2 regions of the Agaribacter flavus genome follow, and region 1 is predicted to be linked to the other one. Evidence: predicted binding sites of a transcription regulator. Region 1 holds the regulator's gene; the other holds the start of a gene.
What was found. Region 1 encodes LexA, which represses DNA repair genes until DNA is damaged. Its sites were predicted from a motif close to TACTGTATNNNNATACAGTA; they were not measured.

Region 1 (6,948 bases):
TGCATGGGGAAAAACAAAACATTGACCGAAATCAGCGAACACCAAAAGTGCCACTTTGCCAATGTCACGTCAAACATGCGTCCCGTCCATTTGGGCAGCCAATAATAAACCGCAGCCATGATTGAGAATACCGCTCCGGTAACCAATACATAGTGGAAGTGGGCGACGACAAAATAGGTATCATGGTATTGGAAGTCAACCGGTGTAATTGCCAGCATTAGCCCAGATAACCCACCAATGGTGAACAAGACAATAAAGGCAATAGCAAATAGCATAGGGATCTCAAAACTGATTGAACCGCGCCACATCGTCGCCACCCAGTTAAATACTTTTACCCCAGTGGGGACTGAAATTAACATAGTGGCGAACATGAAAAACATTTCCCATTCGACTGGCATACCCGTGGTAAACATATGATGCGCCCAGACTACAAAAGAGAGTAAGGCTATCGACGCTGTGGCATACACCATTGATGCATAGCCAAATAGCTTTTTACGAGAGAAGGTCGGCACTATTTGCGAGATGATACCAAAAGCAGGCAAAATCATAATGTAGACTTCAGGATGCCCAAAAAACCAAAAAATATGTTGGAACATAACCGGATCACCGCCACCAGCAGCGTCAAAGAAGCTTGTACCAAAATACTTATCCGTCAAAACCATGGTCACCACGCCAGCAAGAACAGGCATGACAGCAATCAACAAGAATGCAGTGATTAACCACGTCCAAACAAACATCGGCATTTTCATTAAGGTCATTCCAGGCGCGCGCATATTAAATATCGTTACGATGACATTGATTGCGCCCATGATTGAGCTAATACCCATTATGTGCACAGAAAAAACAAATAAAGCCGTACTGTCTCCGCTATACGTTGTCGAGAGTGGCGCGTAGAAAGTCCAACCAAATGAAGGACCGCCTCCTTCCATAAATAGCGAAGACAACAAGATTAAAAAGGCAAACGGTAATATCCAAAATGACCAATTGTTCATGCGCGGCAGCGCCATGTCAGGCGCGCCAATCATCATGGGTACGAGCCAGTTCGCTAAACCAGTAAAAGCTGGCATCACGGCACCAAATACCATGATTAGTCCATGTACAGTTGTCATTTGGTTGAAGAAGTTGGGGTCAACAATTTGCAAGCCTGGCTGGAACAGTTCAGCACGAATGACCATCGCCATCGCGCCACCGACCAAAAACATAATAAACGCAAACCACAGATACAATGTACCTATGTCTTTGTGATTAGTGGTGAGTAACCAGCGCGATAAGCCCTTTGGAATATGGTGGTGGTGATCGTCATGCGCGTGGTCATCGTGTGCATCACTGCCTGTTTTTGGTTCTTGTATTGGGTCAGTTATTGAAGTCATAGTGATCCCCTACTCTCCTACCATGATGGCGTTCACGTCTTTTGCTTGCACCATGTCGCCAGTATTATTGTTCCATGCGTTTCTCGTATACGTCACAACAGCAGCAATCTCAGACATCGTCAGTTGCTTTGAAAATGATTGCATCGCGGTGCCGGCACGACCATTCACGATAATGTCGATGTGTGCTTGTTTGTCATTTAAGATGAGCGCTGACCCTTTTAGAGACGGGAATACACCGGGTAAACCTTCACCATTTGGCTGATGGCAAGCCGCGCAAACTGCATTGTAAGTTTGTTGACCTTGCTTCATGAGTTCGTCCATACTCATGTTCATGGCAAGTAAACGCTGCTCTTCTTCTTTGCGCTTAATAGCAATTTGTTCTTGTTCATTGATCCATTTGTAGTATTCAGCCGGTTCCTTCGCAATAACCACAACCGGCATAAAGCCATGGTCTTTCCCACACAGTTCTGCGCATTGTCCGCGATAGATACCAGGCTCATTCACTCTTGTCCAAGCCTCGTTGATAAATCCGGGATTAGCATCCTTCTTAACAGCAAAATCTGGTACCCACCAACTGTGGATGACATCATCAGACGTAATGAGAAAACGTACTTTTTGTCCGGTAGGGATAACCAATGGCCTGTCTACTTCCAGAAGATAGTTTTCGCCCTTGGTAAATTTATTCTCGATTTGTTCGCGTTGGGTAGCTAATACAGAGAAGAATTCCACTTCATTCTCCATGTATTTGTAATGCCACTTCCACTGCGAGCCTGTGACCAACACGGTCATATCAGGCTTAGTGGTATCTTCCATGTCCTGTAAAGTACTGGCTGCTGGAATCGCCATACCTACAAGGATTAAAAAGGGAACGATGGTCCATGCTATTTCTACTTTGACGTTTTCATGAAAATTGGCAGGTTTATGCCCCGTAGATTTACGATGTTTAAACATTGCAAAAAACATCACACCGAATACTGCAACGGCAATGACGACACAAATCCAAAACATCAACATATGTAAATTGTAGACTTGAGCACTGATGTCAGTCACACCGGAACGCAAGTTAAGGTCAGAACGTTCAGCTGCACTTTGCGCCACACTGAACCAAGATGCTATTAGTAGAGAGGAACCTACTAAAAATTTCAGCGACTTCACACTACTCTCCCTTCTGATTTGATCGATGCTTCGTTCCTCAGCACTTCAATTAGAAAAGGAACATGTAATTTTTGTTATCGACTTGTGAATTACTGTACAATCATTAATCAGTTTTAGAGTGGCGTCTAGTCATTTTTTATAAAAAATGAACAAGATGTTCGATCTTTATTGTTAACAGCTCATTTTTTAGACATTTGCAAATTAAAAAACCGCCTTGTTAGACGGTTTGTGTAAATTTATTGTAAAATTTTAAAAATCAACAGAATCTCTTATGATCCCCACTGCAAGACCTTCTATCGTAAAAAACTGTGTGGCCAAATCAACCTTTATCGGCGCAAATTCCTCGTTTTCAGCGTGGAGTAAAATTTGCGCACCTTTTCGCTCAAAACGTTTAACCGTAACGTCTTCATCTACTCGCGCGACGACAACTTGACCATTGCGCACCTCTTGGGTTTTGTGCACAGCAAGTAAATCACCATCCATAATGCCAATATCCTTCATACTCATCCCACTTACACGCAACAAAAAATCTGCCCCAGGATGAAACATTGCAGGATCTATTTTGTAATGTGATTCAACATGTTCTTGCGCCAAAATCGGTTCACCCGCCGCTACTTTACCAATAAGAGGAAGACCCTCTTCGGCTTCATCGTCTAGGGCGCAGTTCAGCTTGATACCCCGAGAAGTACCGGGCAGTATGTCGATTACGCCTTTTTTTGCTAGCGCCTTTAAGTGCTCTTCGGCAGCATTAGCCGAGCGAAAACCTAACTGTCTAGCAATTTCAGCTCGCGTAGGCGGCATGCCCGTTTCTATCATTGTACTCTTTATTAGGTCGAGTACTTCTTGTTGTCTTGGAGTTAGTGGACGCATAAACAGCCTGTTTTTCTATACAGTTATACACAAAGTATACGCAGGGTAGTAAAAAACGCAACTTTAAATCTTTGTTTTTACGCACAAATAATTAGAACATATACTATTTGCTGCAAATAGTGGCAAAAATACTACTTTGGGTAAGCACTTGTGTTCATGGTACTATTGCGTTCAGTTGGTCTTTGCTGAGCGTAAGTAACAAGCGGTATCTCCTCAATGCTTAGGGATGCAATACTTAAAGTCACCTTATACCCTTCCATGGGGCCTCCAAAAAGGCATCCATGCCTTTTTGGCTTTAAGTATTGCATCCCTAAGCATTGAGGAGACACCGCCCGATACTTGTGCTTTATATATCCAAAAGCAAAGAGCACTCTCCCAAACACGCGCAATGTAATTTTTTAAGGTTTAAATAACAATGAGTTCGATAAGAACAGCATTTCGGTGGATATTTTCAAAAACAATTGGATGGCTGGTATCGGTTAAAAGCGTGCCCGCGGATGTCGAATCAGAGTTAGGTATCGATACAAGAAAACCGATTCTTTTTTTACTGCAAACCGAGTCGTTTACCGATCAACTCGCGCTTGATAAGTCGACCAAAGCTTTGGGCTTACCCAGCCCACACGATATCATCGAAGTAGCCGGCACATTGCAAAAAAGGCGCTACTTTTTAGAGCGACCACAGAGCATATTAACGCGGAAAGTAGAAAAAACCGCTATCGAAGATATATTCACTGAATTGTTCCACATTCATCGCGTTAATCCCGATCTGGATCTTCAGGTGGTGCCTGTTTTCATTACTTGGGGTCGGTCGGCCGGAAAAGAAAACTCAGGTTTTGCCCAATTACTCGCGAGCAAGGCCTCCCCTAACTGGTTGCGAAAGGCCTTCATTGTGTTGTTTTTTGGCAGAGACAACTTTGTAAGTTATTCACCCGCTGTGTCAACTCGACAGCTAGCAGATCTGCATGGAAGTGACAAACAAATTGCGCAAAAGCTAGTGAGAGTCGCCCGCACCCACTTTCAACGCAAGCGACAAACCCTGAGTGGTCCCACTTTGCTAGAACGAGCCACTCTTTATAACTCGATACTGGGGTCGGAGGCAGTAAAAAATGCCTTACATGATGAAGTAAAGCAGCGAGGTATCAGTAGCGACAAAGCCAAGAAAACAGCCTTATCTTATATCGACGAAATCGCCGCGGACTATCGAGAAGGACTGATCCGTATGGGGGATCGGGTACTTACTCGCATTTGGAACAAGATTTATGATGGCATAGACGTGAGCCACGCCGAACGCGTAAGAGAGCTTGCGCAAAACGGGCACGAGATCATTTACGTTCCCTGCCATCGCAGCCACATGGATTACTTGCTACTCACCTATGTCATTTATCATGAAGGTTTAGTGACACCACATATAGCAGCGGGTATCAATCTTAACTTTTGGCCAGCAGGCCCTATTTTTCGTCGAGGCGGAGCCTTCTTTTTAAGGCGAAGTTTTGGTGGTAATAAACTTTATACGGCAGTATTTCGTGAATATCTTGAGCTCTTGTTTAACAAAGGCTATTCGGTTAAATATTTCCCCGAAGGCGGCCGCAGTCGCACTGGGCGTTTACTTCCACCTAAAACTGGTATGCTAGCGATGACCCTGCAAGCATTGACCAAAGGCGTAAACCGCCCTGTCTCGATTGTACCGGTGTACATCGGCTATGAGCATGTCATGGAAGTCAAAAGCTACATGAAAGAACTGCGTGGCAAAAACAAAAAGAAAGAATCCACTACGCAAGTGTTTTCCGCCATTCGCAAGTTAAAAAATTATGGGCATGGCTTTGTTAACTTTGGTGATCCAATACAAATTGGTCAATTTTTAGATGAAGCTGAGTCCGAATGGAGACAGCAACAGGATGCCAACGACAAAAAGCCAAAGTGGCTCACACCCGTTGTCAATAAATTAGCCGACAGTGTGATGACGCGCATTAATCGCGCTTCTGCCATCAATGGCACCGCTATTTTGGCGCTTAGCTTGTTAAGTTCCAAAACCCATGTGATGAGCAAAAAAGAACTGACACAGGCGATTGAAGATTACTTGGCGCTATTTTCTGCTGTGCCCTACAGCGATGATTCCACATTGCCAAAAGAAACGGCTCAGCAGCTTGTTGACCGCACACTGGCACTAAACAGATTTAAACAATATGATGATAAGTACGGGACGATGGTGTCGCCAAAAGAAAACGCAGCGGTATATCTCACCTTTTATCGCAATAACATCATCCACATGTTCAGTATTCCGAGTTTGGTTTTGGCGGCAGTTTTTAGTGCTCAGTACACCCAAAAATCACAAGTGCTAAGTTTGGTAGAAACACTGTTTCCCTTGCTTAAGAGAGAATTCTTCATGCACCACAGTTCACAAGAAGCGCTTGACTATGCCGAAGCACTACTCGACTATTTTGTTAAACATGCTTTTTTATTAGATAAGAACGGGCAACTGTCACCACCCGAAGCTACCAGCAAAAGATTTCATACTGCATGGCTACTCAGCAGAACCATGCAGGAAACTTGGCAACGCTACGCGGTGGTACTCAGAGTATTAGAAATAGAACAAACCATCGGGCGAGCACAGTTGGAGCGACAAAGCGTGACCGTGGCTGAGCGTCTATCCGCGCTATTTGGTTTACATTCGCCCGAGTTTTACGACAAAAATGTACTGTCTACTTTTGTCAATGCCTTGCGTGAAAATGAACTACTGCAGTGCCAAGAAGATGGAAGTCTGGCGTTTTCAGAGCAAAGCTTATCCCTGAAGAACGCACTAACACCATTGATTTGGCCGGAAGTCGTGCAACATTTGGAACAAATAGAGCGTGAATAGCTTATGAGGCCAAGTGGACTTTATTAACGTCCACTTGCCAAGAAAAACTCATAAGCGGGATCATCAGTATGCGACTGTGCATTAAAACCAATTGATTCAATGTGCGTTTGAAACGCCGCTTGTTGTTCTGGCGCTACTTCAAAGCCAATCAGCACAAGTCCACTCGCGGCTCCATGATTGCGGTAGTGAAACAGGGTAATATTCCAATCATGCCCAAGTGCATTCAAAAATTGCATTAATGCGCCTGGGTATTCAGGAAAAGAAAATGAATAAGCGACTTCTTCCGTGCGCTGTGACGGCCTTCCGCCGACCATGTGACGAACATGCAGTTTCGCCAACTCGTTGTTAGATAAATCGAAACAGTCGTAGCCGCTACCTTTTAGTCTATCCAACAAAGCTAAATATTCATCCCTACCCTGTTTTAACTTTACGCCGACGAATATATGAGCACTGCTATTGTGTGCTAAGCGGTAATTAAATTCGGTGATAACAATACCACCCAGCGCAGCGCAAAATGACTTGAAGGCGCCTTTTTCTTCTGGAATTTGCACCGCAAACACAGCTTCTTTTTGTTCGCCTAGTTCACAGCGCTCAGACACATAGCGCAAAGTATGGAAGTTAATGTTTGCTCCACACAATATTCCACCGAAGGTTTGCCCAGATACTTGCTTGTCTCGCACATATTTGCGCATTGCC
Region 2 (6,948 bases), on a different contig from region 1:
TATTTTGGCCGGATTAGTCCACATGAGCAAAAGATATTGTTTAATACCGAAAACATTGGTTCGGTAGCATTGATTAAGATCATGAATGAGCAGATGGTCGTGGTATTAGCCGTTGCAAGTCCAGACGCTTCGCACTTTACACCGAGCATGGATACCAGCTTACTCGACTATCTAAAACAATATCTTGAATACCATTTACCTCGTATACTACGCAGCTAAGTCTGATTATCTATATAGCTAATGATAATGAACGAGGTATCGGTTGAAGACTTCACGGCTTATGAAGCTGTTACACGATTTTTAAAAGTACTGACTATAGAACGCCAATTATCTTCGCATACGATTGGTAACTATACACGTCAGCTACAAGCCTGCTTAACCATTATTGGCGATATTTCTTGGGCTCAGTTGAATACGCAAATGGTCAAAAAAGTCGTGCACACGAGCAAGCAACAAGGCTTATCGCCACGCAGTATTAATCTTCGTTTAAGCGTTTTTCGAAACTTTTGCCAATATCTGGTAGAAAACAACGAGCTAAGCTACAACCCAGCCAAACAAGTACATTCAGTAAAAGAAAAAAAGCCCTTACCCAAGCAGCTAAATGCCGACGAAATGGCTGTGCTACTCAATTTTGATGACGACAGCTTTTTGGGTTTACGAGACAAGGCAATGTTAGAATTAATGTACGGCTGTGGATTGCGTTTATCCGAGCTAACCCAACTAAATTTGACCGATATTTTAGATTCGGGAGACCTTAAAGTAACGGGAAAAGGAAGCAAACAGCGTATCATTCCCATCGGTAGAAAAGCAAAACTAGCACTCAGTAAATACCTAGCGCAACGCAAATTAGTCGAGCCAGTTGACGATCACAATGCGCTATTTTTATCCAAACAAAACCGGCGACTGAGCCAACGACAAGTCGCGAACAGATTAACCAAATGGGCACAATCACAAACCTTGTACCAAAAGATCAGTCCACATACATTGCGCCATTCTTTTGCGACTCACGTATTAGAAAGTAGTAAAGATCTCAGAGGCGTACAAGAATTGTTGGGGCATGCAAATTTATCCACCACCCAAGTCTATACTCATTTAAACTTTCAACATCTCGCAGAAGTCTACGACAAAGCACACCCTAGGGCAAAGAAGAAGTGATTATTCACAAACCACTACCAAAAATCAAAGCCATCAGCTTCGATTTAGACGATACTTTTTACAACAACTGGCCTTACATTCGGGCAGCTGAGCAACACCTATTACACTACATCAGTGAACACTACCCTCAGGCCGCACATTACTCTAGACAAGATTGGACGCTTTTCAAGTTAAAAGCGCTAAAAGAGCAACCAGAACTTGCTCATCACGTCAGTGCCCTCAGAGAAGTCACACTCACCAAGGCATTTGTTTTTGCTGAAATGAACGCAGACGACATCCCCAATGCGGTGAGCAAGTGTTTTGATGCATTTTACGGCAAACGAAGTGACTTTATCGTGCCCAAAGGTATTCGACGGTTGTTGCGAAGTTTGTCTAACCGCTTGCCAATCGTTGCTATTACTAATGGCAATGTCGACTGCAAAAAAATAGGTATTAGTAAGTATTTTTCACATATTTTGCTTGCTGGGAAAGACGGCAGAATGAAACCTGCCGCCGATATGTTCAACAAAGCATCGGTTCTATTGGGCATCGCACCGGACAGTATGTTGCACGTTGGTGACAACTTAGAAAAAGATATCAAAGGTGCCTCAGATGCTGGCTACAATACGGCGTGGTATGCCGCGGATCGCGAGATGAACTTGCGTGATGAGCGTGACGCCACAATCTTACCCAACGTCCAGCTCAAACATTTAAAAGAGCTAAAGCGAATCATCAAGAGCCAAGCTTAAATAATCGTGAGCTATAGTATTCCCACCTCACCCTGCGAACGCTTATTTGAAGAAAAGAAAAGTAAATTTTATGCCTATGCCGCAAAAGCCGAAAGTCGTGCTAGCGCAATAGCGGCAGTAAACACCTGCAAAATGAAATACCCAGACGCTAGGCATCATTGCTGGGCATATTTGTTAGGCTCCCCACACAAACCAATCAGTGTCGCCATGAATGACGACGGGGAACCCAGCGGTACTGCTGGCAAGCCGATGCTAAATGTTTTACAACACGGTGAGGTTGGGAATGTTGTTGTCGTAATTAGTCGCTACTTTGGCGGTATTAAACTTGGTGCAGGCGGCTTGATTCGCGCATATTCAAATGCCACCAACCTTGTGCTTAGTAGCTTAGATACACAAGTTTTAGTCGAAGCCATTGAGACGCAATGCCATGTATCTTTTGGTGATGAACAAAAAGTCAGGCACTGGCTATTACTCCATCAAGGTACCGTAATAGACGCCACATATTCGGCACACGTGTCTCTGTCTGTTCGTTTTCCAACTAGTTATGCAGAACCATACAAAAAGTTCATTACCGCTTTAACCGGTGATCAAAGCCCTTCCTAAAGCAGTATGAAAGTTATCCTGTTAATCACCGCTCTTACTCTACTCAACTTATTTTAAGGCGCGAAAAATATGTCCGATAGTACATACACTCCACCAACCGTTTGGACTTGGGATCAAGCAAGCGGCGGAAAATTTGCAAACATAAATCGTCCCATATCAGGTAGCACACACGAAAAAGCGCTTCCCCGAGGAGAACACGACTTTCAGTTGTATTCGTTAGCTACTCCCAATGGTGTGAAAGTCACGATTATGCTCGAAGAATTACTCTCCCTTGGCATCAATGAAGCAGAATATGATGCTTGGCTAATCGATATATCTGAAGGTGATCAATTTAGTTCCGGCTTTGTAGAAGCCAATCCCAATTCAAAGATCCCTGCGCTCTTTGACTATAGTACTGGCCACAAGCAACGCGTATTTGAATCTGGCAGCATACTCGTTTACCTAGCAGAAAAATTTGGTGTGCTCCTCCCCTCATCGGGAGACAAACGCACCGAAACCCTAAACTGGTTATTTTGGCAAATGGGCAGTGCGCCATTTTTGGGTGGTGGATTTGGTCACTTCTATCATTATGCACCCGAGCGATTTGAATACCCCATTAACCGCTACACAATGGAAGTAAAACGTCAGTTGGATGTATTGGACAAACAACTCAGTCAACATGAGTTTATAGCCGGTGACACATTCAGTATTGCAGATATTGCCATTTGGCCGTGGTACGGCGTATTGGCGCAAGGCAAACTGTATGAAGCAGGTGAGTTTTTACAAGTGCAAGACTACACCCACTTACAACGTTGGACAAAACAACTTGCCGCGCGTCCCAGTGTACAAAGAGGAAGAATTGTTAACCGCTCGTGGGGGGAAGAGAGCGAGCAACTGCCTGAACGCCACAGCGCTGAAGACTTCGAAGGTAAAATCTAGGTTCTGTTAGCCATATTGATTTTGCTTCTCAAGTTGTGAAGATTTTTATTCTGAGTAAAGGTTATTTAACCTGAACTCGGGATAAGCAATTCTGTAAACTCTTGAATTTATTTTTCTTTCGTTTAATCCACTATCCAGTAGTGACCTAAAGCTCGATATCAAGGCGCTCAAGTGAAGGAATAACGAGTTATTTTAAGCTTGAGTAACGCAGAGATCGGGATTTAGGGCGCTGCTGGACGGAGTTGCTTATCCCGAGTTCAGGTTATTTAGCTTTATCTTGAAGTACATTTTGCTCCATTGAATCGCAAGGCATTTTGCAATCAGGCTTACCGACTACTTTTGCGGGTACACCTACCACAGTCACACCGCATTTTACGTTGTTTAATACAACGCTGCCTGCGCCAACTTTAGAGCCTTTTCCAATTTCAATATTGCCAAGAATTTTTGCACCTGATCCAATCATCACACCTTCACGGATCTTTGGATGACGATCACCTTGTTCATTCCCTGTTCCGCCCAAGGTAACGTTTTGAAGAATAGATACATTGTCTTCCACCACTGCAGTTTCACCAATTACAATGCCGGTAGCGTGATCAAGCATGACGCCCTGCCCAATCTTTGCCGCTGGGTGAATATCGACAGAAAACACTTCCGAATTACGACTTTGCATGAACAAAGCCAACTCTTTGCGCCCGTTTTGCCATAAATAATGAGCAAGACGATGTACTTGGAGAGATTGATACCCTTTAAAGTGAGTCAATACCGGTAAAAAAGTCGAGACGGCGGGATCACGTGCGACCACAGCTTGCACATCATAAATCGCAGCTTCAACCATCGCGGGATTCAACAAATACGCTTCATTAAAGATTTCCCCTACCGCCATGGCAGGCATCACATCGTCACTGACTTTGTTCGATAGTATAAAGCTTAAGGATGTCTCAAAGTTGTGATGTCCATAAACGCAAGAATGTATGTAGCTAGCTAGCAGCGGTTCGCGTTCAGAGACCTCTTTGGCCTCGGACTTTAACGCCTTCCAAAACTCATCACTGGCGAGCACTTGATTTTTTGCAGGATGATGTGACATGACACTGACCCCATTTGACACTGATGGCGCTAAGTCTAATAAAAATATAGACCGTGTCAAATATCCATGCTGTACAAATACACAGCTTTTTTACTACGAATTTGTTATAGTGCACTAAAAACAACACAACAAAAATAAAGATGGACGTATCTAGACTTTTAGATCAAATGAACGATAAGCAACGCGAAGCCGTAGCCGCTCCCCAAAGTGACATGCTGGTTTTAGCAGGTGCAGGCAGTGGCAAAACTCGCGTATTAGTGCACCGTATTGCTTGGTTGATGGAAGTTGAAAACATTTCGCCATATAGCATCCTAGCGGTGACCTTTACGAATAAGGCAGCAAAAGAAATGCGAGGACGCGTAGAGGCACTCTCTGGCGGCGCATTAAATGCGATGTGGATAGGCACTTTCCACGGACTGGCCCATCGTTTATTGCGCTTGCATTACGAAGAGGCCAGCCTCCCTCAAAATTTCACTATCATCGATTCTGATGATCAATACCGCCTGATAAAGCGTCTGTTACGCGCAATGAACCTAGACGAAAAACATTGGCCTCCTAAACAAATACAGTGGTTCATTAATGGCAATAAAGACGAAGGTTTACGTGCGCAACATGTTGTTACCAACAACGATCCTAACCAACAAAAAATGAAAGAGATTTATGCCGCGTATGAGGAAACCTGCCAACGTTCAGGCTTGGTTGATTTTGCCGAATTACTGCTTCGTTGCTATGAAACCATTCGCGACAACGACGAATTACAAGAACATTATCAGCAGCGTTTCCGCGCGATTTTGGTAGACGAGTTTCAAGATACGAATAACATCCAGTATGCTTGGTTAAAACTCCTCAAAAGCGCCAAAAACAGTATGATGATTGTAGGCGATGACGATCAGAGTATTTACGGTTGGCGAGGCGCAAATGTTGCCAATATTTCTAAGTTTCTAAAAGACTACCATGGCGCAGCAACCATAAGGCTTGAACAAAACTATCGCTCTACAAGTACCATCCTGAATGCAGCTAATGCCGTCATTGCCTACAATAGCGGACGTTTAGGAAAAGATCTGTGGACCGAAGGCCAAGCAGGCAATAAAATCGCCCTCTATGCAGGGTTTAATGAACTCGACGAAGCGCGTTTTATTGTGTCTCGTATTAAGCAGTTTTTTGAAGACGGCCACGCCCTGAAGGACACAGCCATACTATACCGCAACAACGCACAATCGCGCGTGCTCGAAGAAGCTCTCATTCATGAAGGCCTACCCTATCGAATCTATGGTGGATTGCGCTTTTTCGAGCGCCAGGAAATCAAAGACGCGCTCAGTTACATGCGTTTGGTGAACAATGTAATTGACGACGCGGCTTTTGAACGGGTAGTAAATACACCTGCAAGAGGCTTAGGCGACAAAACACTCAGTAATATTCGTTTATTTGCTCGGGAAAACAATTATTCTATGTGGCAAGCCAGTGAAACCATGGTCAACGAGAAAAGACTGACTGGCCGAGCATCCAATGCCCTAAAGAGCTTTATCGACTTAATCAATGGTATTACTGAGCGAACATCTGTGCTTAGCTTAGAACAACAAGCCGATGCTGTGATCAAATCCAGTGGCTTATATGCCATGTATCAAGCAGAGAAAGGCGACAAAGCGCAAGCTCGGGTAGAAAACCTGCAAGAACTCGTCACTGCTTGCAAACAATTTGAGATACCTGATGAAGCAGAGGACATGACGCCTTTATCAGCATTTTTAGCTCATGCTTCACTAGAAGCCGGAGAAGGGCAAGCTCAAGCGGATCAAGACGCCGTGCAAATGATGACGATACATACTGCGAAAGGCTTAGAGTTTCCTTTGGTTGTAATGGCGGGAGTAGAAGAAGGTATGTTTCCCAGTACAATCAGCAATGAAGAGCCTGGGCGTATTGAAGAAGAGCGCCGCTTAGCCTATGTGGGCATGACCCGAGCGATGCAACAACTGATTATCACTTACGCCGAAACCCGACGATTGTATGGTCAAGATAAATACCATACGGCTTCTCGCTTTATCCGAGAAATTCCCTCGGAATACCTCGAAGAAATCCGTTTACGTTCACAAGTTAGCCAGCCCGTTTTCAACCGCTTTGATAGCGCCGCTTCGCATGAAACCTTTACAGACAGTGGTTTTACACTCGGGCAACGCGTATCACACAAAAAGTTTGGTGAAGGCACAGTGCTCAATTATGAAGGCGCGAATGAACACGCAAGGGTACAAGTAAACTTTGATGATTTTGGCACAAAATGGCTAATGTTAGCCTATGCCAAGTTATCACAGTGTTAGTCAGAACCTCGTAGCCATTGCGAATTGAGCGATAGCACACAAGGAGCTAGGTGAGGGGATTGAATAACAAAGGCGCTTTGAACCCCATCCATGGGTGCTCCACAAAGGCATCCATGCCTTTGAGGCTTTGTTATTCAATCCCCTCACCTAG

Region 2: a site for LexA is predicted at 4,556-4,575, ahead of uvrD (DNA helicase II). Genes of this name have one in related genera too.

The regions. Positions count from the first base shown of each region.
Region 1 covers NZ_JBHRSW010000029.1:36,712-43,659, reverse strand. Annotated here, with positions in the region: gene ctaD (cytochrome c oxidase subunit I) at 1-1,370, opposite strand, end outside; gene coxB (cytochrome c oxidase subunit II) at 1,380-2,516, opposite strand; gene lexA (transcriptional repressor LexA) at 2,775-3,395, opposite strand; gene plsB (glycerol-3-phosphate 1-O-acyltransferase PlsB) at 3,811-6,252, shown strand; gene ilvA (threonine ammonia-lyase, biosynthetic) at 6,276-6,948, opposite strand, start outside.
Region 2 covers NZ_JBHRSW010000023.1:1,982-8,929, reverse strand. Annotated here, with positions in the region: gene ACFOHL_RS12510 (DUF484 family protein) at 1-219, shown strand, start outside; gene ACFOHL_RS12505 (tyrosine recombinase XerC) at 247-1,155, shown strand; gene ACFOHL_RS12500 (HAD-IA family hydrolase) at 1,152-1,883, shown strand; gene ACFOHL_RS12495 (IMPACT family protein) at 1,890-2,486, shown strand; gene yghU (glutathione-dependent disulfide-bond oxidoreductase) at 2,556-3,404, shown strand; gene cysE (serine O-acetyltransferase) at 3,667-4,488, opposite strand; gene uvrD (DNA helicase II) at 4,629-6,797, shown strand.